Regions from separate parts of the Klebsiella sp. HN106 genome, predicted to be linked through region 4. Evidence: predicted binding sites of a transcription regulator. Region 4 holds the regulator's gene; each other region holds the start of a gene.

Region 1 (7,776 bases), on a different contig from region 4:
GTCTTCGTCAGCAGTATTGTCATAGGTGCAGGATGCGCCGTGCAGGCAGCCGCCGATACCGGGCAACACGTTACGCAAGAAACTAAAAGATTCTGAACCGTCCGTGGCAACAGAGCCAAACGGCTTGCGCTCCTCCGGAGTGGAAATAAGCTGCCCGCCGTTATGCTTACCGATTTTTAATTCGTTATCTTCTGCCGGGAAACCGTAAAACTGATCGCCATTGGCTAACTCGCCGGTAAACGCCGGGAAGTTATTTTTGCTGCTGTAGCGACCATCGGCCTGAAACCAGGCGAAAATTTTACGTACCGGTTGGACAGGGAGTTCTGGCAACAAACGCGTAACCCAGGTACCGGCGCTGACAAGGAGTTTTTTGCCGCTGTACTCGCCATCCAGCGTCTCAACGGTTACGCCGTCCGGTTGGTGGTGAATAGCAGAAACCGGGCAGTTGAACAATTGCGCGGCTCCCGCTTCGCGTGCCAGACGGATCCAGGTTTCAACGGCCAGTTCGCTGCGCAGTATCCCGGATGCGGGTTCAAATATCGCCCGGTAATCGTCAGGAATACGAATTTCCGGCCAGCGAGTCATCACTGTCTGCGCATCCATTTCTTCAATATTGAGCTGGAACTCGCGCGCGCTGCTGGCCACGTTGCGCAGAAAGTCGGAGTCGGCAGGCCCGAGGTTAATCACCCCTGTACGCTCAAAAACGGCTTCCCCACTGGCGGCGGCAAACTCATCCCATAGCTTCTGTGCACGTAGTACCAGAGGGACGTATCTTTCGCCTTCGCCGTAAGCATGACGTATCAGGCGGGTGGTGCCGTGATGGCTACCTTCCTGATGCGGAGGCTGATGGGCATCAATCATCAGTACGTTAAGCCCTGCCTGGCGAGCATAATAGCCTGCGGCAGCGCCGACGGAGCCGCTACCGATAATGATAAGATCGTATTGCATGGTGAGTTCCAGGTTATTGCTTTATTAGCAGGGTAATTAACAACCTGCTGATATACAAGCCCGAAAATAGTTCAGGCACCCGAAGGTGCCTGTTAGGTGAATATTAAGACATTTTGCTAAATCTTAATGCCTTCGATACTCATTTTCCTGGTATTCGCCTGATTCAATCTTCGCAATACCTGCTTCCAGAATAGAAATAAACTGACGTGCGACGTCCGTCGTTAGCCATAGCGTCTGGCCAATCTCTGCGTCTCTACTGCTTTCTTGAGCGGGGTTTTGGTAGTGCAGGCGCAACATCAGCGCATCGTAACTATCTACGGTGCTGATGTCCCATCCAACGAGGGGATGGGTCTGGATGACTTCATTATTCTTTTCCATCATAACCCCTTATTCATATGTTAAAAGACAACAGTTCTCGAGGTTTAATGCGTGTTTTTTGAAGCAAGTTAATTATATCAGCAGTCAAGAATAAACTCGAGAAATTAAATGAAAAAGAGATACATACGCTGCTGATTGCTGATTTTTTACGCAAACACAATTCAGTTATACGTTATTTTTGAAGGCGCTAAGCAAAAGCAATAGGGGAGAGTCTGAGTATCAAAAAAATAAAAAAGCCGGGGCGACCCGGCAAAAAGTTGCACAATGAGGGAGCAAATTTAATTGACTAGTCGCGGACAAACCAGTCGTCAGCGCTTTCCCAGGTTTCTTGCAGGATTTCGCTAATCCGGTCTTTGTCTTCTTTCAGGCCGCCGATAACCGACAGATTGTTATTAGCCGCGTAGCGAACCGTCACCTGGCTTGACGTCGAGGGGAACTGCTGTTCGATACGGCGGGAGAGTTCATTGTTCAGCGCATCTAAAGCGCCGTTGGGTAAGGCTGTCGATTTGGCGATAGAGACTTCAATACGCATAATTGCCCCCTGTGTAATGTACTGTTTATTTATACAGTATGGTTGTCGCATTTACAACAGGGGGAGAGGTATTTATTTCTTCATGCTCCAGCGCACGGTTTCTCCTGCCAGGAACGGCACCAGCGCGTCGCCAGGCAGAGCGATACTCTCTACCACCAGGCTCTCTTCGCGCACCAGCTCAACGTAGCCTTCATTGACCGGCAGACCGTAGAAGCGGGGGCCGTTAAGCGAACAAAAGGCTTCAAAGTGCTGCAGGGCGTTCATCTCCTCGAACACCGTTGCGTAGCTGCCCAGGGCGGTCGGGGCGTTAAAACAGCCTGCACATCCGCAGCTGGCTTCCTTACGATGGCGGGCATGCGGAGCGGAATCAGTACCGAGGAAGGCGCGGTCAAAACCGCTGGCCACCAGTTCGCGCAGCGCCTGCTGGTGAATATTGCGTTTAAGGATCGGCAGGCAATATAGATGGGGACGCACGCCGCCAACCAGCATATGATTGCGGTTAAACATCAGGTGCTGCGGGGTGATGGTCGCCGCCAGCAGCTCATTGCCGTCGCGTACGTATTCAGCGGCATCTTTGGTGGTGATGTGTTCGAACACCACTTTCAGACCCGGCAGGCGCCGACGCAGCGGCTCCATGACGGTTTCAATAAACCGCGCTTCTCTGTCAAAAATATCGATGTCCGCGTGAGTGACCTCACCGTGCACCAGCAGGGGCATTCCCAGCTTTTCCATGCGCTCCAGTACCGGCATGATTGCATCAGTGCTGGTGACGCCGTGGCTGGAGTTGGTGGTCGCATTGGCCGGATAAAGTTTGGCGGCGGTGAAAACGCCCTCGTTGAATCCGCGTTCCAGCTCAGCAGGGTCGAGCGTATCCGTCAGATAACAGGTCATCAGCGGCGTAAAATCGTGGCCCGCCGGAATTGCCGCTATGATGCGCTGGCGATAGGCAAGGGCGGCTTCGACGGTGGTGACAGGGGGTACCAGATTCGGCATCACGATCGCCCGGCCATAAAATTCACTGGTGTAAGGCACGACGGTTTTTAACATATCGTCATCGCGCAGATGGATATGCCAGTCGTCAGGGCGGCGGATTTTCAATACCTGGGATTGTGCTGTCATGGAAGGCTCCGGCTAAATAGGGTCAGTCATCAGGGCTGTTTTTGCCGGGCACTAAGGATAAGCGTAAACGTTTTCCTTTGCATCAACTTCCGTAAAAAAACGGGCGCTTCTGCGCCCGAACCGTTAGTTAGTGAACGGGATAATAATCTCACCCGGCTTAACCTCAATCCCTTTAGCATACTTTTTCGCCAACGCTTCGCCCGCGCTGGCGTCTTCGCGCAGGACGTAGGCAGGCTGCTGATTGAAGTAGCTACGCAGCGACTGATTAAGGTAAGGAATGAGCGTCTGTACCACGGACTGCAGTTTTTCAGGTTGAACCTTTGCGTCCACCACCTCCATCTCCTGCAGGAAAATGGCGCCTTTCTCTTTGTTGAAGGTCGGCAGCGCTTTTAGCTTCAGGTCAATGGTCGCTTTCTGGTTCCCGAATAGTGAATTCAGATCTAAATTAGCAACGCCGCTTAGCGTCACTTTATTGGGTTCTTCACGACCAATCGCGCTGGTCAGGTTTTGCAGTTCAATATGAGCATCCGCAACGCCGGGCAGGCCAATATCCTTGGCGAAGTGGTTACGTTTCTGCAGCGCCTGGTTGATCTCCTGCTCACTCACGGAATATTGCGTAAGCTGATTACAGCCGCTCAGCAGGCCGCTGACGATAAGCGCGGCCGCGATAAACATCTTTTTCATTGGATTCCTTAATGTCATGCCATGGGTTCATCCTGACACAAAGCAGCATGACCCGCCAGCGCAGGAGGTGCTAGCGGAAAAGACTTAAAAAGCGGGGGGAGGCAGCGAAGGACACTACCTTCCGCTGCCCTGAGCTTAAATAGCCATTGAGGAAAGCAGATTGATTTGCGTCTGTTTAGCCATATTGTCGCGATAGGCGGCCACGCGGCTCGGCCAGTTCACCCCGGCAACCAGCGTCAGATTCCGCAGGAGTGGGAAGAGATGAATATCATCTTCAGACAGCTCCCCGTTGACGGCGTTTGGCTGGACGATAAGTTTATCCAACGCGCGCAGATCGTCGCTGATGTTCTTAACCAGACCGGTAGAATGGGCGAGGTGATCGGCAAAGCTACCGATAGCCGCTTCCTTCTTATTCACAAAATAAGCGCGCGCCTCTGGGGTTGAGAATTCATCAAATGCGGATTTGGCGAAACGCGGGATCAACAGACGATTCGCGTAGACGTTGACCTTGCGCAGCCAGGTTTCAATAGCCGGGTTACGCGCTCCGGTCAGTAGCGGTTTTCCATCAAGTTTATCGACATAGTGCACGATATCCATGCTTTCTGGCATATAGCGACTATCGTCTTTTTGCAGGATGGGCGCCATTTTCTGGCCGATCATGCGGGTTGGGGTTGATTCATCATCGTTCAGGAGCGTGATCAGTTCGACAGGGATATTTTTCAGGCCGAAAATCATGCGGGCTTTCAGGCAGAACGGGCAGTGATCGTAGATATATAACTTCACGTTTCTCCTCCATTGTTGCTGAACTTCCTCAATTCAGTATGGAGGAGAAACGACGGTCCGGCAAATCAGGTGCGCGGCTCGAGCATACCGGACGTTGAACGTTTTGGACTGAACTGCCACCACAGAGCAACAAACGTCGCAAGACCGATCGCGCCCAGCATCAGCCACGGCAGCTCCGGCTGACCCGTGGCCTTACCGGCATCGAACAGCCAGCCGCCGCCTGCGTAGCCGAAAGCGCCGCCGAAGGCTAATCCCAGACGGCTAAAGCCCATATAGCTGCCGCGCGCTCTGGCATCCGCCAGCGAAGCGCCAAGCGTCTCGCGCGCAGGCTCGGCGATGATGGACCCGATATAAAACACGCAGATCAGCGTAAACAGCTGCTGCAGATTGCTGCTCAGGCCAATCGGCATCATTGCCAGCGTCATAATCAGCAGTCCGGCCATCAGCCGATGCTCAAGGCGAAACCGTTTTTCACTCCAGCGGGCAATCGGATAAAGCAGCGTCAGTGAAATGGTGGCTTCGATGGCATACATCCATTTTACCGCCGCCGGAGAACCCGCAATATCGTTAACCATAATCGGCAGCATTAACATGACCTGTACTGCCAGCATGTAATATCCGGTTAGCGTCAAGACGTAGGTGACAAATCGTTTGTCACGCAGCACGCGGCCCAGCCCTTCACGAACCGGCGTTTTAACCGTTGACAGCTTCCAGGCCGGGAGATACCAGGCATTGAACGCCGCGCAGGCGATAAACAGGGCCGCTCCAGCGCTGCACACCAGACGAAAATCATACTGCAGCAGCCAGCTACCCAGCAGCGCGCCGATCACCGCCCCGGCGCTGTCCTGCATCATCAGAATGGAGAAGAAACGCCCGCGCTGGTGTGGGCGAACCAGCTTAACCACCAACGCCGCCCGCGGGGGATCGAACAGCGTGCCGCCGAGACCGGAGAGTATGCAGGATAACCACAGGACCCATGGTTCATGGGCGACGGCCATCGCGGCGAAACCGGCAGCTCGCATCAGCATGCCGGTGACGATCATCGGTTTGGCGCCAAAACGGTCGGCAATCGCACCGCCGAATATCCCTAAACCTTGCTGCACCAGTTGACGCAGCCCGAGCGCAATGCCGACCATTAGCGCGGCCCACCCCATCTGATCGACAAAGCGAATAGAGATGAGCGGGAACACGACGAAAAAGCCGAGTACGACCAGCATGTTATCAACTAACAGGAAATATTTACCCAGGCTCCTTGCCTGCGATACGCGGGACATTTCCCCTCCCGGGAAAAATAAGAATAAGCTCTGATATTTTGCGGGGTTAATGGCTATTTTCCCAGCTAACTCGCGACAATATTTTTTTATCAAAATGCAAGAACGATAGAGGCTATTCATCGAAAAGCAGAGATGGTGCAGAAAATGGTATGTTGCTGTTTTCACACATCCCTGCAGGACAGGTATAGTAAAGTCAGCAAGTATTGCGTCAGGGGAACAGGAGAGGGGAATGTTTGGCTATCGCAGTAACGTACCGAAGGTGCGTTTGACGACGGATCGGCTGGTGGTGCGGCTGGTACACGATCGTGACGCCTGGCGTCTGGCCGATTACTACGCGGAAAATAAAGGGTTCTTAAAACCCTGGGAACCAGTGCGCGACGACAGCCACTGTTATCCTTCCGGCTGGCAGGCGCGTTTATCGATGATTTCGGAGTTTCACAAGCAGGGTTCGGCATTCTATTTTGCGCTGCTGGACCCTGAAGAAAAAGAGATTATCGGCGTGGCGAATTTTTCGAACGTGGTGCGCGGATCGTTTCATGCCTGCTATCTCGGTTACTCTATCGGAGAGAAATGGCAAGGGCAGGGGCTAATGTTTGAAGCGCTGACGTCGGCAATTCGCTATATGCAGCGCACGCAACATATCCATCGCATAATGGCAAACTATATGCCGCATAATCAGCGTAGCGGTGATTTGCTGGCGCGTCTGGGTTTTGAAAAAGAGGGTTACGCCAAAGATTACCTGCTCATTGATGGGCAGTGGCGCGATCACGTACTGACGGCGTTGACGACACCGGACTGGACCCCGGGTCGCTAAGGAGACATCATGAAATATCAGTTAACCGCGCATGAGGCGCGAGTCATTGGCTGTCTGCTGGAAAAGCAGGTCACCACGCCGGAGCAGTACCCCCTGTCGGTCAACGCGGTGGTGACCGCCTGTAATCAGAAAACGAACCGTGAACCGGTGATGTCGCTCAGCGAAAATGACGTGCAGGAGCTCCTCGATACGTTAGTTAAGCGTCATTTTTTGCGTACGGTAAGCGGTTTCGGCAATCGGGTGACCAAATATGAACAGCGCTTCTGCAACTCTGAATTTGGCGACCTGAAATTAACTCCAGCGGAAGTGGCAATTATTACCACGTTGCTGCTGCGCGGGGCGCAGACGCCCGGAGAACTGCGCGGGCGGGCGCAGAGAATGCATGAATTCAGCGATATGGCAGAGGTGGAAAACGTCCTCGAAAATTTGGCTACGCGAGACGACGGCCCCTATGTTGCACGTCTGCCGCGGGAACCCGGGAAGCGTGAAAGCCGCTATATGCACCTGTTCTGCGATGATATGGATTCGCTGATTACCGCCGTTGAAGCCGTTTCGCCGGCGGGTGACGATCTCCAGGCCCGCGTTGAGGCGCTGGAAGCGGACGTCGCTGAACTTAAAGCGCGTCTGGATTCACTGCTGCCTCATTCAGGAGATTAAGCATGTCGGCGAAACTACGCATCGGCGTCGTTGGTTTAGGTAGCATTGCGCAAAAGGGCTGGCTGCCGGTGCTGGGAGCAGCGGATGGCTGGACGCTACAGGCGGCGTGGTCGCCGGGAAAAGAGAAAGCGCTGCGCATCTGTGAAACGTGGCGTATCCCCTATGCGGATACTCTGGAACAGCTGGCGGCGCAGTGTGATGCTGTATTCGTCCATACTTCAACGGTTTCACATTATGAAGTGGTTAGTCGGTTACTCAATGCCGGAGTTCATGTCTGCGTTGATAAACCGCTGGCCGACAAGCTTAGCGATGCGGAGACGTTGGTTGAGCTGGCGGCCCGCCGCCGTCTTACTCTTATGGTCGGATTTAATCGCCGCTTCTCCCCTCTCTATCGCGAACTTAAAGCTCAGCTCGGTAACGCGGCTTCGCTGCGGATGGATAAACACCGTAGCGACAGCGTGGGCCACGATCTGCGCTTTACGCTGCTGGATGACTATCTGCATGTCGTCGACACCGCACTATGGCTGGCGGGCGATAAAGCCCGTTTAAACGGCGGTACGCTGCTCACGACGGCCCAGGGTGAAATG
Region 2 (7,776 bases), on a different contig from region 4:
TAACCTGTCGCGACTGGTTCCAGCTCAGCCTGAAAGAAGGCCTGACCGTTTTCCGCGATCAGGAGTTCAGTTCCGATCTCGGCTCACGTGCGGTCAACCGCATCAATAACGTGCGTACTATGCGCGGTCTGCAGTTCGCCGAAGATGCCAGCCCGATGGCGCATCCGATTCGTCCGGATAAGGTTATCGAGATGAACAACTTCTACACCCTGACGGTGTATGAGAAGGGCGCTGAGGTGATCCGCATGCTGCATACGCTGCTGGGCGAAGAGAATTTCCAGAAAGGAATGCAGCTGTACTTTGAACGCCATGACGGCAGCGCCGCGACCTGCGATGATTTTGTCCAGGCGATGGAAGACGCTTCGAACGTTGATCTATCCCACTTCCGCCGCTGGTATAGTCAGTCCGGGACGCCGATCGTTACCGTCCATGATGACTACAATCCAGAAACGGAGCAGTACACGCTGACCATCAGCCAGCGCACGCCGCCGACCGCTGAGCAGGCTGAGAAGCTGCCGTTGCATATTCCGTTCGATATCGAACTCTACGACAACGAAGGCAAAGTCATCCCGCTGCAGAAGGGCGGTCACCCGGTGCATCATGTGCTGAACGTGACCCAGGCGGAGCAGACTTTTGTTTTCGATAATGTCTACTTCCAGCCGGTACCGGCGCTGCTATGCGAGTTCTCTGCCCCGGTGAAGCTGGAGTACAAATGGAGCGATCAGCAGCTGACTTTCCTGATGCGCCACGCGCGTAATGATTTTTCCCGCTGGGACGCGGCGCAGAGCCTGCTGGCAACCTATATCAAACTCAACGTTAACCGCCACCAGCAGGGGCAACCGCTGTCGCTGCCGATCCACGTAGCCGATGCTTTCCGCGCCATCCTGCTGGATGAGAAGATCGATCCGGCGCTGGCGGCGGAAATCCTGACGCTGCCTTCGGCGAATGAAATTGCTGAGCTGTTTGCGATTATCGATCCGCTAGCTATCGCCGCGGTGCGTGAAGCGCTGACCCGTACGCTGGCGAAAGAGCTGGCAGACGAGTTCCTGGTGATTTACAACGCCAACAAGCTTGACAGCTACCGCGTTGAGCATGCCGATATCGGCAAGCGTTCTCTGCGTAACACCTGCCTGCGCTATCTGGCGTTTGGCGACGCGGAGCTGGCGGATAAACTGGTTAGCGCGCAGTATCACCATGCGGACAACATGACCGACGCGCTGGCGGCGCTGGCGGCGGCAGTCGCTGCCCAGCTGCCGTGCCGTGATGCATTGATGCAGGAGTATGATGATAAATGGCATCAGGACGGCCTGGTGATGGATAAATGGTTTATCCTGCAGTCAACTAGCCCGGCCGATAACGTCCTGCAGACGGTTCGCGGCCTGCTGAATCATCGTTCGTTCAGCATGAGTAACCCGAACCGCGTCCGTTCTCTAATCGGCGCTTTTGCCGGCAGCAACCCGGCGGCGTTCCATGCCGAAGACGGCAGCGGCTATCAGTTCCTGGTGGAAATGCTCACTGAACTGAACAGCCGTAATCCACAGGTTGCGTCGCGTCTGATTGAACCGCTGATTCGTCTGAAACGCTATGATAACAAGCGTCAGGCGCTGATGCGCGGGGCGCTTGAGCAGCTGAAAGGTCTGGAGAATCTTTCCGGGGATCTGTTCGAGAAAATCAGTAAAGCGCTGGCATAACGCCAGCACGAGTCCAAACCTGTCGCCCCGCTCGCGCTGCGCGAGCGGGGGAACGTCGCAGTCGTTAACCGTGACTCACTAAGCGTGGCGAGGATTCGTTCTTGCCGCGCTGCATCACCCGATGCAGCACTTCCGCTTCCAGTTCGGCCAGCTTCGCCGAGCCGGTGCGCCGCGGACGAGGGATGTCCACCAGCAGATCCAGACCTATTTTTCCCTCTTCTATCAGCAATACGCGATCGGCCATCGCCACCGCCTCGCTGACGTCGTGGGTGACCAGCAGGACGGTAAAGCCATGATCCTGCCACAGAGAAACGATCAGATCCTGCATTTCCAGACGAGTCAGCGCGTCGAGTGCGCCGAGCGGCTCATCAAGCAGCAATAATCCAGGACGATGAATTAACGCACGCGCCAGCGCTACGCGCTGCTTTTGCCCGCCGGAAAGCGCTGCAGGCCATTCACCGGCGCGGTCTTCAAGGCCAACGCTCGCCAGGGCATTAAGCGCCGCCTCACGCCACTGGCCTTTCAGCCCCAGTCCGACGTTGTCGATCACCGTTTTCCACGGCAGCAGGCGGGCATCCTGGAACATCATCCGGGTATCGTCCTGGATTTGTGCCAGCGGCGTCGAGCCCGCCAGCAGCTGGCCGCCGTTGGGCTTTTCCAGCCCAGCCAGCAGCCGCAGCAGCGTACTTTTACCGCCGCCGCTGCGACCGACCACCGCGACGAATTGCCCGGTGGGGATATGCAGATCGAGTTCATTCAGAATCGTCTTGCTGCCGTAACGCTTGCTTACGCCGTTTAACAGCAGCGGAATTCCGGGATTAAGACGCGCGGTTGTCATGCGCTGGCCTCCTGAAGGTGATAAGCCGGATTCCAGCGCAGCCAGACGCGTTCAAGGAGCTGTGCGCTGAAATCGGCCAGTTTGCCGAGAATAGCGTAAAGAATAATGGCGACGACTACGACATCGGTCTGCAGAAATTCGCGAGCGTTCATTGCCAGATAGCCAATACCGGCGTTAGCAGAAATGGTTTCCGCAACAATCAGCGTTAACCACATCAGGCCGAGCGCAAAGCGGATACCGACCATAATTGAGGGCAGGGCGCCGGGCAGGATCACGTGACGGAACAGCGCAAAGCCCGATAAGCCATAGCTGCGAGCCATCTCTACCAGTCCTCGGTCAATGTTGCGGATGCCGTGCCAGGTGTTGATATAAATCGGGAACATCGTCCCCAGCGCCACGAGGAAAATTTTGGCGCTTTCATCAATGCCAAACCATAAAATGACCAGTGGAATCAGGGCGAGGTGCGGCACGTTACGTAGCATCTGAATAGAGGTATCCAGCAGGCGTTCTCCCCAGCGCGAGAGGCCGCTGATAAGCCCGAGAACCAGACCAATGGAGCCACCAATACTGAAACCAATAAGTGCCCGCCACGAGCTAATGGCCAGATGCTGCCATAGTTCGCCGCTGGCGGAGAGCGTCCAGAAGGCTTTGAGAATGCCTTCCGGCGACGGTAAAATCCGGGTGGAAAGCCAGCCGATGGAGGAGGCGAATTGCCAAATAATCACGCTGCCCACCGGTAAAAGCCAGGGAGCTATGCGGATGAGAAATTTTTGCGAAAGCGTCGCCATGGAGTATTCCTTATTCGCTAGCGTATTGCCCTGTTAAGGGTAATACGCTGGTCGTTAAACGTGCTCAACCCGCTGTAAGGTTTTCAGCGCCGGCGCGCGGCTGCTGGGGCGATGCAGCGCCTGCCAGAAAGTTTCCAGCGCCAGGTCGAGGCGACCCTGCAGATTCGGCGTAAACTGCGGTTTATGCTGATAATCCGTGACCTGGCTATCGTCAGCAAAAACGCCGTGGAGGATCTCCTGAGCTTTCAGCGCATTGAGTACCGGTTTTAAGGCGTAATCCACCGCCAGCATATGCGCGATGGTCCCGCCGGTAGCCAGCGGCAGAACGATTTTGCCTTCCAGCGCGCGTTCCGGCAGCAGATCAAGCAGCGTCTTGAGTGCGCCTGAAAAAGAAGCCTTATAGACCGGCGTGGCAATAATCAGCCCGTCCGCGCCGGCAAGCTGTTCATTAAGCGCGTGAAGAGCGGGGTTATCGAAGCGAGCATAGAGCAGGTCTTCCGGGGCAAAATTCTGCAGGTGCCAGTGGCAAACCTCGATATCCGCCGCGGAGAGGGTCTCTCTGGCGTATTCCAGGAGTGCGCTGGAGCGGGAAGGGTAACGCGGGCTACCCGCAAGTGTTATGACTCGCATATTCTCTCCTTATAACCAAATATTTTCATTTATCTATAATTGATAACATTTAGCCGCAGTGTGACAGAGCGCTTATCTTTCCCTAAATGATTTATCCGGCGTTGGATTGTCAGAAAGCGCATAACGAAGGGGGAAAAGTAAACGTTTGCGTCGGAGATAAGATTTTTTGTCGTAGGTCAATTCCCTTTCCGGGGTGGATCGCACATAATACGCCCCCGGTTTGCACACCGGGAATCCAGGAGAGTTCATGTACTACCCCTTCGTTCGTAAAGCCCTTTTTCAGCTCGATCCTGAGCGCGCTCATGAAGTCACTTTTCAACAATTACGCCGTGTTTCGGGTACCCCGCTGGAAATGTTGGTTCGCCAGAAGGTGCCGGCTAAGCCGGTGACCTGCATGGGACTCACATTCAAGAACCCGCTGGGCCTGGCCGCCGGGCTGGACAAAAACGGCGAATGCATCGATGCCCTTGGCGCAATGGGCTTTGGTTCCATTGAAATTGGTACCGTAACGCCTCGTCCGCAGCCGGGCAACGATAAGCCAAGGATCTTCCGCCTGGTTGATGCCGAAGGTTTGATCAACCGCATGGGCTTTAATAACCATGGCGTGGATAACCTGGTAGAGAACGTAAAAAAAGCGCATTTTGACGGCATTCTGGGGATTAATATCGGTAAGAATAAAGATACCCCGGTAGAGCAAGGCAAAGATGATTACCTGATTTGTATGGAAAAAATCTACGCTTACGCCGGATATATCGCCATTAATATCTCCTCGCCGAATACCCCGGGCTTGCGTACGTTACAATACGGAGAAGCTCTCGACGATCTGCTCTCTGGTATTAAAAATAAGCAGCGCGAACTCCAGGAAAAACATCAAAAATATGTTCCACTGGCAGTAAAGATCGCTCCGGATCTTTCCGTCGAGGAATTGATCCAGGTTGCGGACAGTTTAGTCCGACATAATATTGATGGGGTCATTGCCACCAATACCACTTTGGATCGTTCACTGGTGCAGGGAATGAAACATTGCGATGAAACCGGTGGGCTTAGCGGGCGTCCGCTGCAGCTGAAAAGTACCGAAATCATCCGTATGCTATCTGAGGAATTAAATGGTCGTCTGCCAATTATCGGAGTCGGCGGTATTGACTCAGTGATTGCCGCTCGTGAAAAGATAGCCGCCGGTGCGACTCTGGTGCAGATTTATTCCGGATTTATTTTTAAAGGTCCGCCGCTGATTAAAGAAATTGTTACCCATATCTAATCTTTTCCCCTTCTGATACTCCACCAGGGCTTTATTTATAGCCCTGGTTGTTTTATATTCCTTCATTGTTGCTTATTTAGACATTTTAGTCTTTTCTTAATTTTTGAAATATTCTGTAGCAGTTTTGCTGTTTATTGCAGATGGATGTGAAAGAGGACGGGGGTAGAAATGCGGATTAAACCTGACGATAACTGGCGCTGGTATTACGATGAAGAGCATGACCGCATGATGCTCGATCTGGCTAATGGTATGTTATTCCGATCCCGTTTTCCCCGCCGGATGCTGACGCCAGATGCCTTCGCCCCTTCCGGATTTTGCGTTGATGACGCCGCACTCTATTTTTCATTTGAAGAAAAATGCCGCGACCTTGAATTATCCAAAGAACAGCGCGCTGAATTAGTGCTCAATGCGCTGGTCGCCATTCGTTTCCTTAAGCCGCAGATGCCGAAAAGCTGGCATTTCACTACTCATCAACAGAGCTGGCAGCCCGGTACCGGTGATGCCGCTAGCGCATGGCTGAGCGATACCGGTCAGCAGGTTAATCTGCTGGTGGTTGAGCCCGGCGAAAACGCTGCGCTGTGCCTGCTAGCGCAGCCGGGACTGACGCTTGCGGGGCGAGTGATGCAGTTGGGGGACGTGATTAAAATTATGAACGACCGACTGCAGCCAGCGACCGCCGTCGCCAGCTACAGCCTGGGCCAGGCGGTTTAAGGCGCCAGCCTTACCGCGGTTTTCGGTACGCAGCTGCAGCACAAAATGGTGCCATCGGCGGCGACCGCATTTTTCTTCAGCGCGCTGACTTCCCCTTCTTCCAGACGGATGCGACAGCTGCCGCAAATCCCTGCCCGGCAGGAGTAAGGAATGCGAATTCCCTGCTGTTCCAGCTGCTCCAGCAAGATCTGCTGATTATTACCGGTAAAGCTCAGTCCCTGCCACTCAATTTCCACCGTTGCGTTCTGCTGAGTCTCAGGCGCCAGCGAATTGTCGCTTTCCCCGGCGCCGTAGGCCTTCGCCGGGCCGCGGGCCAGCACTTCTAACTCATCGCCGACGCGGATCGTGCCGCTATTTCGCGCGATCAAATTCTGGCCAAAATCAACATCGCCATTATCCAGCGCCGTGCGGAATCCCTGTAGGGTGGTTAATGGCTCACCGCCAGGGTGCTTTTGCCCACGTTCCGCGCTGACGGTTGTCAACACGCAGCGGCTGCAGGGTTTCGCGACATCAAAAACGACCTCGCCAATACGCACCACTTTCCAGGTATCTTCCTCCCAGGCGGCCGCGCCGGTCACCAGCAGATTCGGGCGAAATTGTTCTATGCTTACGCTGGCCGGACAGCGATTTTGCAGGTCCCGCAGCGAGGCCTCATTGGCCAGCAGATAGGGAAAGCCGTCGGCAAAGGAGAGGGGGACGGCATCGTGACGTTTTACCCGACGGCTAAGCTCTGGCCCCAGCCAGCGCAGCTGAACGCTGCGGTTGAAAAAACCGCTTAGCCACTGGTTCACCCCGGCCGGGGCAATCAGGGCGGTAAAATGGTTGCCCCAGACTTCGGTCGGCTCCTGCTGCACGGAGAAATCGCTGAAGCGCACGATCGCGCTACTGCCGTCCGGAGCGGTCAGATGCAGACCATCATGGAGCGGCGCGGGAGTAAACTTGACCATTTGCGGGAACTGACGAGCGGTGATAAAGGTGCCATCGGTTTCCGTCACCATAAATATACGATCGAAGGCCAGCCCGCTGATGTCTGCATAAGCGTGGCTCAGGCCAATTCCCCGCATCGATTTGACGGGATGAATAAAAAGTCGCGAAAGGGTTACCATACGCTGCCCCTGGCTTTAAAAATAAGCCTTTAACTTTATGACATGGGGCGCATATTGGCTATAATGCGCACCAATTTTCTTTTAGTAAAAGTGACGATATGAATTCTCTGTTTGCCAGTACGGCTCGTGGGCTGGAAGAGCTGTTAAAAACTGAACTGGAAGGGCTGGGCGCGGTGGACTGCCAGTTGGTCCAGGGCGGGGTCCATTTTCAGGGAGATACGCGACTGTTGTATCAAAGCCTGATGTGGAGCCGACTGGCTTCGCGGATTATGCTGCCGCTGGGGCAGTGCAGCGTATACAGCGACCTGGATCTGTATCTTGGCGTGCAGGCCATTCCATGGACGGAGATTTTCAGCCAGGATGCCACTTTTGCCGTGCATTTTAGCGGGCTGAACGAAGAGATCCGCAACAGCCAGTATGGGGCGCTGAAGGTTAAAGATGCCATCGTCGACAGCTTTACGCGTAAGAATTTGCCGCGTCCCAACGTCGATCGCGAAAACCCCGATCTGCGCATTAACGTCTGGTTGAATAAAGAGACCGCTCATATATCTCTGGATCTCAGCGGCGAGGGCCTGCACCTGCGCGGCTACCGCGACGGTACCGGTATGGCGCCAATCAAAGAAAACCTGGCCGCGGCGATAGTGATGCGTTCCGGCTGGGCTACCGGTACGCCGCTGCTCGATCCCATGTGCGGTTCCGGTACGCTGTTGATTGAAGCGGCGATGCTGGCGACCGATCGGGCGCCGGGTTTACA
Region 3 (7,776 bases), on a different contig from region 4:
GCAGATTAAGGTCGAGGCCAGCGATCGCCCAGTCAGGCCCCTGCAGGCTGGCGTCGGTCACGTCAAGGCGGCCAATCTGCAGCGAGGGCAGGGTGGTCAGCGGCGTGAAAAAGTCGGCGAGTGATTTATCGCTTTGCAGACGGATCTCGTTGAGGCGCAAATTATCGACCTGCCAGCCGCCGTCGGCGCTGCGTTTCGCCGTGCCGGTGAGCGTGCCGCGAGCGACGTCCGCCCCGAGGGTTGAGAGCGTCACTTCGCCGTTATCGATATTCCCCTGAATCAGCACGTTGCTGGCTTCAATACCGTTGAGCGTCATCGACCCGGCGCTCATCTGAATTTGCGTTTTCTTGCCCAGCACATTACCCGCTTCCGGCGCCCACGGGCTGACGCCGCCGGTGACGCGCTGCGCGCTCAGATCCCAGTCGCTCTCCGGGCTGTTGAACGCCATATTGCGCAACCGGAGACGATCGGCGGCGAACGGCAGCGCTGCGGAAGAAGGGGAGAAGTTTAGCGTACCGTCGCTGAGAATGATTTCGTCAGCATGCAGCGGGTCGCTAAACTGGCGGCTGCTAAATCCGATATCCACGGTTTGCGCCACCAGCGTGGCGGGTTTGCCGTCGCGACCGAGGGTGACGTTTTGCAGCTGCAGGTGCAGTGGCGAAGAGAAATTATGGTCCATTTTGTTGAAAGAGACCTTCCAGCCGGTACCGTCGCTTAGCCAGGCGCTGGCCTGACGCCCTCCCCACTGGGTTTGCAGCAGGAAATAAGCGGCAATAATCACCACCAGCAGAGCAATCAGCAGCCAGAGAATCAGCTTTCTGAGAAATTTCATGATCTTCGATCCTGAGCGAGGCACATAAGGCTGTTATGCCCGAATTATGCGCAATCCTCAAGACAGGAATTGTGTAATGAGATGATGTGAGGTTGATGATGTTTGCGCTCCGGCCGACGTTGCGCGGCCGGAGCATCAGAGAGGATCAGTTTTTCTCTGGCGGGAAAATCAGATTCAGAACAATCGCCGTGATACCGCCGGCGGCGATACCGGAGGAGAGCAGATTCTTCAGCCAGTCAGGGGCGAACTGCAGGATCAGCGGCTGCTGGGAAACGCCAAGGCCGACGGCCAGCGACAGGGCGATAATCAGGATCGCGCGGCGGTTCAGCGGCTCGCGGGAGACGATACGCACGCCGGAGGCGGCAATGGTGCCGAACATCACCAGCGTTGCGCCGCCAAGCACCGGCTCAGGAATATGCTGCACGAAGCCGCTCACCGCTGGGAACAGGCCGAGCACGATCAGCATCAGCGCGACCACAAAACCAACATAGCGGCTGGCGACGCCGGTCAACTGAATCACGCCGTTGTTCTGGCCAAAGCAGGAGTTCGGGAAGGTGTTGAATACCGCCGAAACAAACGAGTTCAGACCGTTGGCCAGCACGCCGCCCTTCAGACGCTTCATATATAGCGGGCCGGAAACCGGCTGCTCGGAAACGTCAGAGGTGGCGGTGATATCGCCGATGGTTTCCAGCGAGGTAATCATAAACACCAGCATCAGCGGCAGCAGCAGATTCCAGTCGATGCCCAGCCCGTAGTACAGCGGCGTGGGAACCATAATCAGGCTGCTTTCCGTCGGTGCGGTATTGGTCGGCAGCATATCGAGTAGCCATGCCGCCAGGTATCCGGCCGCCATCGCGATAACCAGCGAAGCGATGCGCAGATACGGGTTGCGCTGGCGGTTAAGGATAATAATCAGCGCCAGCACGATCCCCGCCAGCAGCAGGTTTTTTGGCGCGCCGAAGGTGTGGTCGGCCATGGCGGCATAGCCCCCGCCGATGGAGGTCAGGCCAACCTGAATCAGCGACAGGCCGATAATCATTACCACCACGCCGGAGACCAGCGGAGTGATTATGCGGCGGGCGAGATGCAGAACGCGCGAGAGAACCATCTCCGTGCAGCTGGCCAGCATCAGGGTGCCGAACAGCGCGGCCATCATGGTCGGAACATCGGCGCCGCCGGTTTTCAGCGCGGTTCCGCCCATAATCAGCGGAGCGACGAAGTTAAAGCTGGTGCCCTGAATCGAAAGCAGACCAGAACCCACCGGGCCCCAGGCTTTAATTTGAATGATGGATGCCACGCCGGAGGCGAACAGGGACATGCTGATGATGTGTTGTGTATCCTGAGCCGGGAGGCCCAGAGCCTGACAAATTAACAGCGCCGGAGTGATAACCGCGACAAACATCGCCAGCAGGTGCTGGAACGCGGCGAACAGCGTTTGCGGTAGCGGCGGGCGGTCTTCAAGGCGGTAGATTAATTCGCTGGTTTGCTTATGCGCAACCGGTTGCGCATTTTCTGATTCTGCGGTGTTAACGGACATCACAACAATCCCAAAGGTGGCAAAGCGGGGATTTTATCGGACTATAGACCAAAAGCAAACGTTTGCCACTCTTTAGCGGCAAATATTTATGCAGGGAATAGGTGTCAAATATTTATTAACATTTTGTATGCTTGATCGCATCATTATCCCTACAAAATATCTTTTCCTGTCCTTTTTTCCGTACTTCTGCTTAAAATCCCTTCCCGATTACTCATGATGAGAAGCAATCGACACCGGGAATTTCGTCGCGTGTGAATGGATCATGCGCCTATAAGGAGCTCTTTTTATGTTTCATCTCGATACCTTATCGACGCTCGTTGCCGCAACATTAGTGTTGCTACTAGGTAGAAAACTCGTTCAAACCGTCCCTTTCCTGAAGAAATACACTATTCCTGAGCCCGTGGCGGGCGGTCTGCTGGTCGCTCTGGCGCTGCTGGTATTAAAGAAAAGCATGGATATCGAAATTGATTTCGATATGAGCCTGAAAGACCCGCTGATGCTGGCTTTCTTCGCCACTATCGGCCTGAATGCCAACCTCGCCAGCCTGCGCTCTGGCGGCAAAGTGGTGGGGACATTCCTGATCGTGGTGGTGGGGCTGCTGCTGCTGCAAAACGCCCTCGGTATCGGCATGGCGAAGCTGCTGGGCCTCGACCCGCTGATGGGGCTGCTGGCCGGTTCGATTACCCTTTCCGGCGGCCACGGTACCGGCGCGGCGTGGAGTAAACTGTTTATTGAGCGCTATGGCTTTGTCAACGCCACCGAAGTGGCTATGGCTTGCGCAACCTTCGGTCTCGTTCTTGGCGGCCTGATCGGCGGGCCGGTGGCGCGCTATCTGGTCAAACACTCTTCATCACCGGACGGCACGCCGGACGATCAGCTCGCGCCGACCGCGTTTGAAAAGCCGGATATGGGGCGCATGATCACGTCGCTGGTGCTGATTGAGAGCATCGCGCTGATCGCCATCTGTTTGACGGTAGGGAAGATCGTTGCGCAACTGTTGGCGGGGACCGTATTCGAACTGCCTACCTTCGTTTGCGTGCTGTTTATCGGCGTTATCCTCAGCAATAGCCTGTCAGCACTTGGCCTGTACCGCGTATTCGACCGCGCGGTGTCGGTGCTGGGTAACGTCAGCTTGTCGCTATTCCTGGCGATGGCCCTGATGAGCCTGAAGCTGTGGGAGCTGGCGTCGCTGGCGCTGCCGATGATTGCCATTCTGGCGGTGCAGACGATAGCAATGGCGCTGTATGCGGTATTTGTGACCTATCGAATGATGGGTAAAAACTACGATGCCGCGGTGCTGGCCGCCGGCCACTGTGGTTTCGGCCTCGGCGCGACGCCGACGGCGATTGCCAATATGCAGGCGATTACCGATCGTTTCGGTCCGTCGCATATGGCGTTTCTGGTGGTGCCGATGGTGGGGGCGTTCTTTATCGATATCGTTAACGCGCTGGTGATTAAGCTCTATCTGCTGCTGCCGGTATTTGGCTGATAAAAACCCGGAGGTGGTGCGCTACGGGATTATGCGGTCTGCGGGCTGTAGCCCAGGTAAGGCGTATACGCCGCAACCCGGGGATACTCCGGGATTCATGACTCGGCGTGGCTTCTCGCCGGCTCGCGCTGCGCTTAGCCGGGCTACGGGGTGTGCGGTCTGCGGGTTGTATCCCGGCTAAGGCGTTTACGCCGCCAGCCGGGAATACCTCAACAATCTTACGCTTCGTCGTGCTCTTCCCACGCCAGCGCGCGTTTTACCGCCTTCTTCCAGCCGCTGTAGCGATAGTTACGCTCGGTGGTTTCAATTCCCGGACGGAACTCGCGCTCGATCACGGCTTTCTCCTGCAGCTCATCCAGATTCTGCCAGAAGCCCACCGCCAGACCGGCCAGATAGGCTGCGCCCAGCGCCGTGACTTCGCGGACTTCCGGGCGTTCTACGCGGGTGCCGAGAATATCGGACTGGAACTGCATCAGGAAGTTGTTGGCGACCGCGCCGCCGTCAACGCGCAGGGCGTGCAGACGGATCCCGGAGTCAGCCTGCATCGCTTCCAGCACGTCGCGGGTCTGATAGGCGATCGATTCCAGCGTGGCGCGAATAATATGGTTGGAATTGACGCCGCGGGTCAGGCCGAAGATCGCCCCGCGGGCATACGGGTCCCAGTAAGGCGCGCCGAGCCCGGTAAACGCCGGAACCACGTACACGCCGTTGGTATCCTTCACTTTGGTGGCGAAATATTCGGAATCGAACGCGTCGCTAATCAGCTTCATCTCATCGCGCAGCCACTGAATGGAGGCGCCCGCCATAAATACCGCGCCTTCCAGCGCATAGTTCACTTCACCGCGCGGGCCGCAGGCGATAGTCGTCAGCAGGCCGTGCGTTGATGCCACCGCTTTCTCGCCGGTATTCATCAGCATAAAGCAGCCGGTGCCGTAGGTGTTTTTCGCCATCCCCTCTTTAACGCACAGCTGGCCGAATAGCGCCGCCTGCTGGTCGCCCGCGATGCCGGCGATCGGAATACGCGTGCCGCCCTTACCGCCGATGTTGGTCTGGCCGTACACTTCGGAAGATTTGCGCACTTCCGGCAGCATGGCGCGCGGAATATCCAGCGCGTCGAGCATTTTGTCGTCCCAGTCCAGTTCGTGGATATTGAACAGCATGGTACGCGAGGCGTTGGTGTAGTCGGTAACGTGAACGCGTCCCTGGGTCATTTTCCAGATAAGCCAGGTGTCTACGGTGCCGAACAGCAGCTCGCCGCGTTTTGCGCGCTCGCGCGCACCTTCGACGTGGTCAAGGATCCACTTCACTTTGGTTCCGGAGAAGTAGGGGTCAACCACCAGGCCAGTTGCCTTACGGATGTACTCTTCCATGCCGTCGCGCTTGAGCTGTTCGCAGATCTCGGCGGTACGGCGGCACTGCCAGACGATGGCGTTATAAATCGGCTTACCGGTTTCGCGCTCCCACACGATGGCGGTTTCACGCTGGTTGGTAATGCCGATCGCGGCGATTTCATCGGAACTGATATCGGCCTTTGCCAGCACTTCAACCAGCGTAGAGCTTTGCGATGCCCAGATTTCCATCGGGTCGTGCTCAACCCAGCCTGGACGCGGATAAATTTGTTCGAATTCTCGCTGAGAGACGCTGACGATATTGGCATCGTGATCCATTACCACGGCGCGGGAGCTGGTGGTGCCCTGGTCGAGCGCTACGATATATTTTTTGTCGGTCATAGTATGAGTCCCGTAGTCAGATTACAGCGAAGCTTTGTGTTGTGTCGTAGAGGGAGATGCGGCTTCTTTCTCTTCAACGACGCAGGTGTCGCAAGGCAGGTGGCGGCCAATCAGCTTGCGGTAGCAGAATGCGCCCAGCGCAGCACCGACGATTGGCGCACACAGCGGCACCAGAAAATAAGGAATATCTTTACCGCCGGTGAAGGCGACGTTGCCCCAGCCTGCCAGCCAGGCGAAGGCTTTCGGTCCGATATCACGCGCCGGGTTCATGGCGAAGCCGGTCAGCGGGCCCATGGATGCGCCAATGACGGCGATCAGTAGACCAATCAGCAGCGGCGCCAGCGGGCCGCGCGGCACGCCGTTGCCATCATCGGTCAGCGCCAGAATGACGCCCATCAGGATAGCGGTAATCACCATTTCTACCGCGAAGGCCTGCACAAAATTGATATGCGGGTTTGGATAGGTAGAGAAAATACCCGCCAGCTCAAGACTTTCGACGCTACCGCGCACCATATTGTGGGTATGTTCGAAATCGAAGAAAAGATTGTAATAAAGCCCGTAAACTAAAGCCGCAGCGCAAAAGGCGCCAGCGAATTGCGCAATGATAAAAGGAACAACTTTACGACCGTCAAAGCAGGCGAACAGCCACAGCGCGATGGTCACCGCCGGGTTAAGGTGCGCACCGGAAACCCCTGCGGTCAGGTAAATCGCCATGGCGACGCCCAGACCCCAGATGATGCTGATTTCCCACTGACCGAAGCTGGCTCCCGCGACCTTAAGCGCAGCGACGCACCCAACGCCGAAAAAGATCAACAACCCGGTACCGAGGAACTCTGCGATGCACTGGCCTTTTAGTGTTGATGTTTGGCTCATAATCGAATCCTGAAGCGAAGTGATGATTATTGTATGTGTGAAGGTCGCAGGCGACCACGCTGCCATGTAGGCATAGTGTTAATTTATCGTTAACGAACAAAAACGAGAAATATCGAAATTCAAATGTGTGTACCTCGTCAAGAAAATGAGCGTTTTCGCGCCATAAACGCGTGTTCGGTCATTTGCGGGAGCGTTTCACCGCTCATTTTTTTAACGAGGTGATTAACAATTACGAAAAAGTACCGGGTAAAAGCGGCGAACGGACCAGGTAAAGACTGAAAAGTGTTGCAAACCGCAATCTACGCGGGTTGTCGCTGGACAGGGGCGGCGGGGCTTCATACAATCGACTACATCACCACTGTAGTGCGCTAATTTTCGTTAAGGCGTCAACGCGTATACGAAACGGACGGTTTCTATCAACGCCTTGCAAGTTCAGGAGAGGTATGACGATGTCATTAGAAGTGTTTGAGAAATTAGAATCTAAAGTTCAGCAGGCGATTGATACCATCACTCTGTTACAGATGGAAATCGAAGAGCTGAAAGAAAAGAACAATACGCTGGCGCAGGAAGTACAGAGCGCCCAGCATAGCCGTGAAGAGCTTGAGCGTGAAAACGGTCAGCTTAAAGAACAGCAGCAGGGCTGGCAGGATCGTCTGCAGGCGCTGCTGGGCCGTATGGAAGAAGTCTGATGCTTCCCGCCTCCTCCCGTTCGGGAGGAGGCAAACTCACCTCGCTCTATATACTCACAAGTTATAGCCAATCTTTTTTTATTCTTTAATCATCAGTCTGCTTTCTGGCACGCTTAATCCATCACAACACTACATAAAGAGAGCGGTGCGATGAATAAGTGGGGCGTGGGGTTAACTCTGTTGCTGGCATCCGCCAGCGTTCTGGCAAAAGACATTCAGCTATTAAACGTTTCTTACGATCCGACGCGCGAGCTGTACGAACAGTACAACAAAGCCTTCAGCGCGCACTGGAAGCAAGAAACCGGCGACAACGTGGTGATTCGTCAGTCACACGGCGGCTCCGGCAAACAGGCGACCTCGGTGATCAACGGCATTGAAGCCGATGTGGTGACCCTTGCGCTGGCCTATGACGTCGATGCGATCGCCGAGCGTGGACGAATCGACAAAAACTGGCTGAAGCGTCTGCCGGATAACTCCGCGCCGTATACCTCAACCATCGTGTTCCTCGTACGTAAAGGTAACCCGAAGCAGATTCATGACTGGAACGACCTGATCAAACCGGGCGTGTCGGTGATTACCCCGAACCCGAAAAGCTCCGGCGGCGCGCGCTGGAACTATCTGGCGGC
Region 4 (7,776 bases):
AACCTTAACAACCTGATCAAAGGCACCGCGTTTGAAGGCAAAACCCTGGAAGAGATCGTGCGTTCTTCCGATGGCGGCGTCTTCAACAACGCCGCGCAGGTCTGGAACCACACCTTCTACTGGAACTGCCTGGCACCAAACGCCGGTGGCGAACCGGAAGGCGAACTGGCGGCGGCTATCGCTAAATCCTTCGGCAGCTTCGCGGATTTCAAGGCCAAATTCACCGACGCGGCGGCAAAAAATTTCGGCGCAGGCTGGACCTGGCTGGTGAAAAATGCCGACGGTAGCCTGGCCATCGTCTCTACCAGCAACGCCGGTACGCCGCTGACCAGCGACGCTACCCCGCTGCTGACCGTGGATGTCTGGGAACATGCGTATTACATCGACTACCGTAACGCCCGTCCGAACTATCTGGAACACTTCTGGGCGCTGGTAAACTGGAAGTTTGTTGCCGCTAATCTGGCAGCATAAAAGCCAACCGCAGAAGCATTGCTGCTTCTGCGGTTATTATTTCACTTCACGTGAACTTAATGGTTAGCAAACGCCTCTTCCGGTTGCGCCCGCCCGCTGAACAGCACCAGCAGTAGCGCTACGCCCGCGATAATCGCTCCCATCACCGGTACGAACGCATATCCCAGGCCGCCGGATATAACCGCGCCGCCCGCCGCCGCGCCCAGCGCGTTACCAAGATTGAAGGCCCCGATATTAACCGATGAAGACAGCCCCGGCGCCTCATGAGCGACGCGCATCACGCGCATCTGCAAAGGCGGTACCACCGCAAACGTCGCCGCCCCCCAGACAACCATACTTATCGCCGCTCCCACCTGCGACTGAGCCAGCAGCGGGATCGCCAGCATAATGACCATCAGCAGCAGAAGAAAGCCCTTCAGCGTTGCGGTAACGGAACGGTCGGCAAACTTACCGCCGAGATAGTTACCCAGCGAGAAACCGACGCCAATCAGCACCAGCATGGCGGTCACAAACAGCGGTGAAGCGTGGGTGATGGTATGCAGAACCGGGGAGATATAGGTATAAAGCGTGAACATCGCCCCGGCGCCCAACACGGTGGTCAATAGCGCCGACAGCACCTGCGGACGCATCAGCACCGCAAGTTCCTGCTTCACGTCCGGACGTTCGCCGGCGCTGCCCTTCGGTAGCGACAGCCACAGGCCGATCATCGCTACAACGCCCAGCCCCGCCGTTGCCAGAAACGACATTCGCCAGCCGATAGTTTCGCCCAGCCAGGTTGCCGCAGGAACGCCGCCGATATTGGCGATCGTCAGCCCCATAAACATCGTTGCTACCGCGCTGGCCTGCTTATGTTTAGGCACCACGCTCGCCGCCACCACCGAGCCGAGACCGAAGAAGGCGCCGTGGTTGAGGCTGGTAATAATGCGCGACAGCAGCAGCGTAGTGTAATCCGGGGCAATTGAAGAGAGCACATTACCGAGGGTAAAAATGGCCATCAGAAAGATTAGCGCATTTCTGCGCGCGCGGTGGGAGAGCAGCAGGGTCATTAACGGCGCACCGACCATCACGCCGATGGCATAAGCGCTAATGAGCATTCCCGCCGCCGGAATGGACACATCCACGCCTTTAGCAATAACCGGTAATAGTCCCATCGGGGAGAACTCGGTCGTGCCGATACCAAAGGCGCCGATCGCCAGTGCGAGCAGGGGAAAGTTGATTTTCATGCAGGAACTCCATCAGGCCGCCTTCAGCGACGGCATCTTATTCAGAAGTCAAAAGCATGACATCAATCACAGAAAAACAAAAGTAAACGAAATGGCAAAAGATTTTTGCGAAATTGATAATAATAGGCGGGGGGGTAAAGGGAGAGCGGCCCCTCCCTCTCAGTAAAGAATTAGTGCAGTACTGCAGTCAAACCTGCGGCAACAATCAAACCCAGAACAATAATCGTTGTCGTCAGCGAAAACTTTAAATTTGTATCCATCAATTTTTCCCCCTGATTATCCCCACATGAAAAGTGAGCTTGCTCATTTTTACACAGAATAGCGTAAAAATCTTCCGAGATTTAGAGTGATGCACATTTTTGCTCTTCCCCTTTGCCCCAAGATCGGACAAAATCCCACGCTAATTTGAAAGCGTATCGGCCATTGACCCCTTCCTGTCGTTCTGTGTCGTTTTCCCGACGTGATGCCATGATCCATTTTGGCGCCAGGGTGTGTACAGGCAATCGTTTACGTACCGATAAACAGACGATCAGGTCAAGGTCTGGAGTGAGAAGTAATGGCAACTATTAAAGATGTAGCGAAACGCGCAAACGTTTCCACTACAACAGTATCACATGTAATTAACAAAACCCGATTCGTAGCGGAAGAGACGCGCAATGCGGTATGGGCGGCCATTAAGGAGCTGCATTACTCCCCCAGCGCCGTTGCTCGCAGCCTGAAGGTCAATCACACCAAGTCTATTGGTCTGCTGGCGACCAGCAGCGAAGCGGCTTATTTCGCCGAGATTATCGAAGCAGTCGAGAAAAACTGCTTCCAGAAGGGCTATACCCTTATCCTCGGCAACGCCTGGAACGACCCGGAGAAACAGCGCGCCTATCTGTCAATGATGGCGCAGAAGCGCGTTGATGGCCTGCTGGTGATGTGCTCCGAGTATCCGGAATCAGTTTTAAGCATGCTGGAAGAGTATCGCCACATCCCGATGGTGGTCATGGACTGGGGCGAGGCAAAAGCCGACTTTACTGATTCGGTCGTCGATAACGCCTTCGAAGGCGGCTATATTGCCGGACGCTACCTGGTTGAACGCGGCCACCGCGATATCGGCGTGATCCCAGGCCCACTGGAGCGTAACACCGGTGCGGGCCGGCTGGCAGGCTTTATGAAAGCCATGGAAGAAGCGCAGATCGGCGTTCCGGAAAACTGGATTGTCCAGGGCGATTTTGAACCGGAGTCCGGCTATCGCGCCATGCAGCAAATTCTCAACCAGCATCCTCGCCCGACGGCTATTTTCTGCGGCGGCGATATTATGGCCATGGGCGCCATCTGCGCGGCGGATGAAATGGGGCTGCGCGTGCCGCAGGATATTTCGCTGATCGGTTATGATAACGTGCGCAACGCCCGCTACTTCAGCCCGGCGCTGACCACCATCCATCAGCCTAAAGACTCTCTGGGCGAAGCGGCCTTTAATATGCTGCTGGATCGCATCGTCAATAAGCGCGAAGTCTCGCAGTCGATTGAAGTCCATCCGCGTCTGGTCGAGCGCCGCTCTGTGGCCGACGGCCCGTTTGTCGATTACCGCCGTTAACCTTTCCTGCGGCGTCGGTTATTCCGGCGCCCGCAGCCACTCCCGATTCAGCGTTTCGCTATCGCCAAGATAATCCAGCAGCCATAACAGGGCCGGAGAGGCATCGCTTTGCTGCCACGTCAGACAGCAGGCAGCATCCGGGAATGGGTTCTCCAGCTCCAGCGCCGTCCATTCACCGCTATCGAGCCACGGCTTTGCTAAATGCCCGGGCACCATCCCGACGCACAGCCCCGCGGAGAGACAGGTTTCAGAGGCATCCCAGTCCGGCACAACCACCCTCTTCTGGTTATCGAGCAGCCAGGTGGTCCGCTTCGGCAGCGAGCGTGAAGTATCCTCTCTGACCAGCGATGGCCAGTTGCGCAGGACGTCATCGCTTAAAGGTCCCGTCATTTTGGCCAGCGGATGGTGGCTTGCGACGACGCAGTCCCAGCTCAGCATTCCCATATCACGAAAGGCGTAGCGGCCCCCGACCGGAATTGAGCGCGTTGCGCCGATCGCCAGCTCCACGCGACCGTCGGCCAGCGCATCCCAGACGCCGTTGAACACCTCCTGAAAAACAATCAGCTCAACGTCATCAAAGTGACGATAGAAATCAACGATCATCTGCCGCATACGCGTTGGCTTAACGATATTATCCACCGCGATAGAGAGCTGTCCGCGCCAGCCGTTGGCTATCTGCTGACACTGCTGGCGGGTGATCTGCATTTTTTTGATAACAGATCGCCCTTCCTGCAAAAACCAAACGCCGGCAGGGGTTAGCTCGACATCCCGATGGCGGCGTTCAAATAGCGGCACCGCCAGCCACTCTTCCAGCTGACGCACGGTATAGCTGACGGCCGAAGGGACGCGGTGCAATTCCTGCGCAGCGGCGCTAAAGCTGCCGTTGCGGGCGACAGCATCGACAACTTCAAGCGAGTATTCAGACCACATTTTCTGCCTGCAAAATTTTTGAATTCACCTGACAAATATTAGCGTTTCACAAGCCTGAATGCACTCCCTACACTCTGCGCCATCGTACCTGCATCACTAAAAAGAGAATGATATGCAACAACCTGGGAAAGGATTTTTAGTCTGGCTGGCCGGACTCAGCGTTCTGGGCTTTCTGGCCACCGATATGTACCTGCCGGCTTTTGCGGCCATGCAGCAAGATCTGCATACCTCAGCGGCGTCGATCAGCGCCAGCCTGAGTCTGTTTCTCGCGGGCTTTGCGCTGGGCCAGCTTTTCTGGGGGCCCATCTCCGATCGTTACGGCCGTAAACCGGTGCTGTTGAGCGGACTGGCCATCTTTGCCATCGGCTGTCTGGGCATGCTTTGGGTCCGCGATGCTACGCTGATGCTGGCGCTGCGTTTTATCCAGGCTCTGGGGGTTTGCGCCGCCGCGGTGACCTGGCAGGCTATGGTGACCGATTATTATCCTGCTCAAAAAACCAACCGCATTTTCGCCGCCATTATGCCCCTGGTGGGATTATCGCCTGCGCTGGCGCCGCTGCTCGGCAGCTGGTTACTGGTTCATTTTGAATGGCAGGCTATTTTTGCCGTTCTGTTCGCCATTACCCTGCTGTTAATGCTGCCAGCCCTGCGCCTGAAGGCGGCGAAAAAAAGGATCGTCAGCGCCCAGCAGAAGCTTACGTTCCTCGCCCTGCTGCGTTCGCGGGAATATAGCGGCAACGTGCTGATCTATGCCGCCTGTTCCGCCAGCTTCTTTGCCTGGCTGACGGGGTCGCCGTTTATCCTTCACGAGATGGGCTACGGCCCGACCGTTATCGGCCTGAGCTATGTTCCGCAAACCATCGCGTTTCTGGTAGGTGGCTACGGCTGCCGGGCGGCGCTGCAAAAATGGCAGGGCCAGCAAATTCTGCCGTGGCTGCTGGCGATCTTCGCCGTCAGCGTGGCCGCCACCTGGCTGGTTGGCCTGCGGGAAAATGCAACCCTGGTGGGATTAATGATTCCGTTCTGCGCCATGGCAGTGGTGAATGGCGGTATCTATCCTATCGTCGTCGCCCAGGCATTGAAGCCCTTCCCTGAGGCGACAGGCCGCGCCGCGGCGTTGCAAAACACCCTGCAGCTTGGCCTCTGTTTTTTGACCAGCCTGCTGGTCTCCACGCTGATCGCCACTCCGCTGCTAACGACCACCAGCGTGATGCTGGTCTCCATCGTGCTGGCCGGAATCGGCTACCGCATGCAGCATAAGGCCGCGCATCTGGAAACAGAATCGTCACATGCTTAAGGTATTCTGCTGATAGTTGCCAGATCCAGTAGTTAGCTTGCTAAGATATTTTTGTTGAAAGCCTGTTTTTAGCGGCCTATACTGGATCCGGCATCACATAAATAGAAAGATTAGTTGATTTTTAACGGGAGCAGGATGCATCCCGTTTTACCATGGAAGGCCTTTCGGCAAGGGTTATCTCCCTTCCTCTGTTCTACGTCGGATAGCAGCCTTACGGATTATCCGTGAGATTTCTCACAAAGCCAAAAAAGCGTCTACGCTGTTTTAAGGTTCTGATCACTTGGGCGTGATGGAGAAGCTATGAGTTCATCGTGTATAGAAGAAGTAAGTGTACCAAATGATGACTGGTACCGAATCGCAGCTGAATTATTAAGCCGTGCGGGCATTGAAATTAATGGTCCTGCGCCCTCCGATTTGCGGATTAAAAACCCTCATTTTTTTAAACGCGTTTTGCAGGAAGGGTCGCTGGGTTTAGGCGAGAGCTATATGGACGGCTGGTGGGATTGCGAGCGGCTGGATATATTTTTCCATAAAGTATTACGCGCCGGTCTGGAAAATCAGCTTCCCCATCATTTCAAAGATACCCTGCGTATCGCCACTGCACGCTTATTCAATCTGCAAAGTAAAAAACGGTCCTGGATTGTCGGGAAAGAGCATTACGATTTAGGCAACGATCTGTTCAGCCGCATGCTCGATCCCTATATGCAGTATTCCTGCGCTTACTGGAAGGATGCGCATAATCTGGAAGACGCACAGCAGGCAAAATTAGATCTCATCTGCCGTAAACTTCAGCTTGAGCCGGGGATGCGGGTGCTGGATATCGGCTGCGGCTGGGGTGGACTGGCCTACTATATGGCCAAAAATTACCAGGTCAGCGTTGTCGGCGTCACGATTTCAGCTGAGCAGCAAAAAATGGCCCAGCAGCGCTGCGCAGGTCTTGACGTTACTATCCTGCTGCAGGATTACCGCGACCTGCAAGAGAGCTTTGACCGTATCGTCTCAGTCGGCATGTTTGAACATGTCGGGCCGAAAAATTACGCCACCTACTTCGACGTGGTCGACCGGAATTTGAAACCCGAAGGCCGCTTCCTGCTGCATACTATCGGCTCGAAAAAAACCGACCATAACGTCGACCCGTGGATCGATAAATATATCTTCCCTAACGGCTGTTTGCCCTCAGTACGCCAGATTGCCGAAGCCAGCGAGCCGCATTTTGTTATGGAAGACTGGCATAATTTCGGTGCCGACTACGACACCACGCTAATGGCCTGGTATGAGCGCTTTCTGAATAGCTGGCCGGAAATTGCCGACAATTATTCGGAGCGCTTCAAACGCATGTTTAGCTATTACCTGAATGCCTGCGCCGGCGCTTTCCGCGCGCGCGATATTCAGCTCTGGCAGGTGGTTTTTTCTCGCGGTGCCGAACACGGCCTGCGCGTAGCCCGCTAAAAATTCCCCCGCTTCGGCGGGGGAATTTATTATTCGGCCGCGTTTTTCAGGGCCACTGCTGCTTCTTTTGCCGCCAGAACGCGCTCAACGGTATCGATAACGGCCTGAGTCTGCGGATCGATCTCAATATTTACCCGGTCCCCCAGCTTTTTCACGCCAAGGGTGGTGCGCTGCAGCGTTTCCGGGATCAAATGCACGCAAAACCGGGTGGGCGTCACTTCCCCTACCGTGAGGCTAATACCATCGACGCCGATATAGCCTTTATAAAGGATATATTTCATCAGCGTCGGGTCCTGAACCTTAAACCAGATTTGGCGATTATTTTCCGACGTCAGAATTTTAACCACTTCCGCGGTGGTCATAATATGGCCTGACATCAGGTGGCCGCCAATTTCATCGCTGAATTTTGCCGCTCGTTCGACGTTAACGCTGTCGCCCTCGCGCAGCGCGCCCAGATTGGTGATGCGCAAGGTCTCTTTCATCAGGTCAAAACTCACTCGCGCGCCATCGATATCGGTGACGGTTAAACAGCAGCCGTTATGAGCTACCGAAGCCCCAGTTTCGAGCCCCGCAAGCATATGCTCAGGCAGCTCCACGACGTGGGTGCGAAAGTTGGGTTTTTCATCAATGGCCACCACTCTGGCGGTCCCCTGCACAATACCGGTAAACATATTTTGCTCCTGTATGAATTCGTAACGGTATCAAGACCGTTTTAGGCTATGACACGAACAATAACAGGTGGCAAAACAGGTTGCCAGCGCACAACGTGTTGTGCGATTTTTTCACTGGCTAAATGGCTAATCCTCGCTACAATAGTCTGGCAA

Evidence for each region. Region 4 encodes PurR, which represses purine synthesis genes. Its sites were predicted from a motif close to CANGCAAACGTTTGCNTG; they were not measured.
Region 1: pyrC (dihydroorotase) is a predicted target of PurR. The motif match lies at 3,038-3,055, and genes of this name have one in related genera.
Region 2: pyrD (quinone-dependent dihydroorotate dehydrogenase) is a predicted target of PurR. The motif match lies at 4,082-4,099, and genes of this name have one in related genera.
Region 3: ACSIPU_RS14980 (nucleobase:cation symporter-2 family protein) is a predicted target of PurR. The motif match lies at 2,421-2,438, and genes of this name have one in related genera.

What each region holds. Positions count from the first base shown of each region.
Region 1 is NZ_JBLURD010000009.1:61,214-68,989, reverse strand. It holds gene solA (N-methyl-L-tryptophan oxidase) at 1-948, opposite strand, end outside; gene bssS (biofilm formation regulator BssS) at 1,072-1,326, opposite strand; gene dinI (DNA damage-inducible protein I) at 1,613-1,858, opposite strand; gene pyrC (dihydroorotase) at 1,931-2,977, opposite strand; gene ACSIPU_RS19845 (lipoprotein) at 3,101-3,661, opposite strand; gene grxB (glutaredoxin 2) at 3,797-4,444, opposite strand; gene mdtH (multidrug efflux MFS transporter MdtH) at 4,510-5,718, opposite strand; gene rimJ (ribosomal protein S5-alanine N-acetyltransferase) at 5,948-6,532, shown strand; gene ACSIPU_RS19825 (YceH family protein) at 6,542-7,189, shown strand; gene ACSIPU_RS19820 (Gfo/Idh/MocA family protein) at 7,192-7,776, shown strand, end outside.
Region 2 is NZ_JBLURD010000002.1:19,922-27,697, reverse strand. It holds gene pepN (aminopeptidase N) at 1-1,691, shown strand, start outside; gene ssuB (aliphatic sulfonates ABC transporter ATP-binding protein) at 1,756-2,529, opposite strand; gene ssuC (aliphatic sulfonate ABC transporter permease SsuC) at 2,526-3,317, opposite strand; gene ssuE (NADPH-dependent FMN reductase) at 3,372-3,947, opposite strand; gene pyrD (quinone-dependent dihydroorotate dehydrogenase) at 4,195-5,205, shown strand; gene zapC (cell division protein ZapC) at 5,374-5,916, shown strand; gene ACSIPU_RS06670 (YcbX family protein) at 5,913-7,022, opposite strand; gene rlmKL (bifunctional 23S rRNA (guanine(2069)-N(7))-methyltransferase RlmK/23S rRNA (guanine(2445)-N(2))-methyltransferase RlmL) at 7,121-7,776, shown strand, end outside.
Region 3 is NZ_JBLURD010000005.1:150,112-157,887, reverse strand. It holds gene ACSIPU_RS14985 (AsmA family protein) at 1-832, opposite strand, end outside; gene ACSIPU_RS14980 (nucleobase:cation symporter-2 family protein) at 978-2,369, opposite strand; gene gltS (sodium/glutamate symporter) at 2,656-3,858, shown strand; gene glpK (glycerol kinase GlpK) at 4,077-5,588, opposite strand; gene ACSIPU_RS14965 (MIP/aquaporin family protein) at 5,610-6,461, opposite strand; gene zapB (septal ring assembly protein ZapB) at 6,905-7,150, shown strand; gene ACSIPU_RS14955 (sulfate ABC transporter substrate-binding protein) at 7,301-7,776, shown strand, end outside.
Region 4 is NZ_JBLURD010000001.1:687,383-695,158, forward strand. It holds gene sodB (superoxide dismutase [Fe]) at 1-471, shown strand, start outside; gene ACSIPU_RS03250 (MFS transporter) at 528-1,694, opposite strand; gene ACSIPU_RS03255 (cytochrome bd-I oxidase subunit CydH) at 1,865-1,954, opposite strand; gene purR (HTH-type transcriptional repressor PurR) at 2,251-3,276, shown strand; gene punR (DNA-binding transcriptional activator PunR) at 3,295-4,206, opposite strand; gene punC (purine nucleoside transporter PunC) at 4,319-5,503, shown strand; gene cfa (cyclopropane fatty acyl phospholipid synthase) at 5,804-6,952, shown strand; gene ACSIPU_RS03280 (riboflavin synthase) at 6,982-7,623, opposite strand.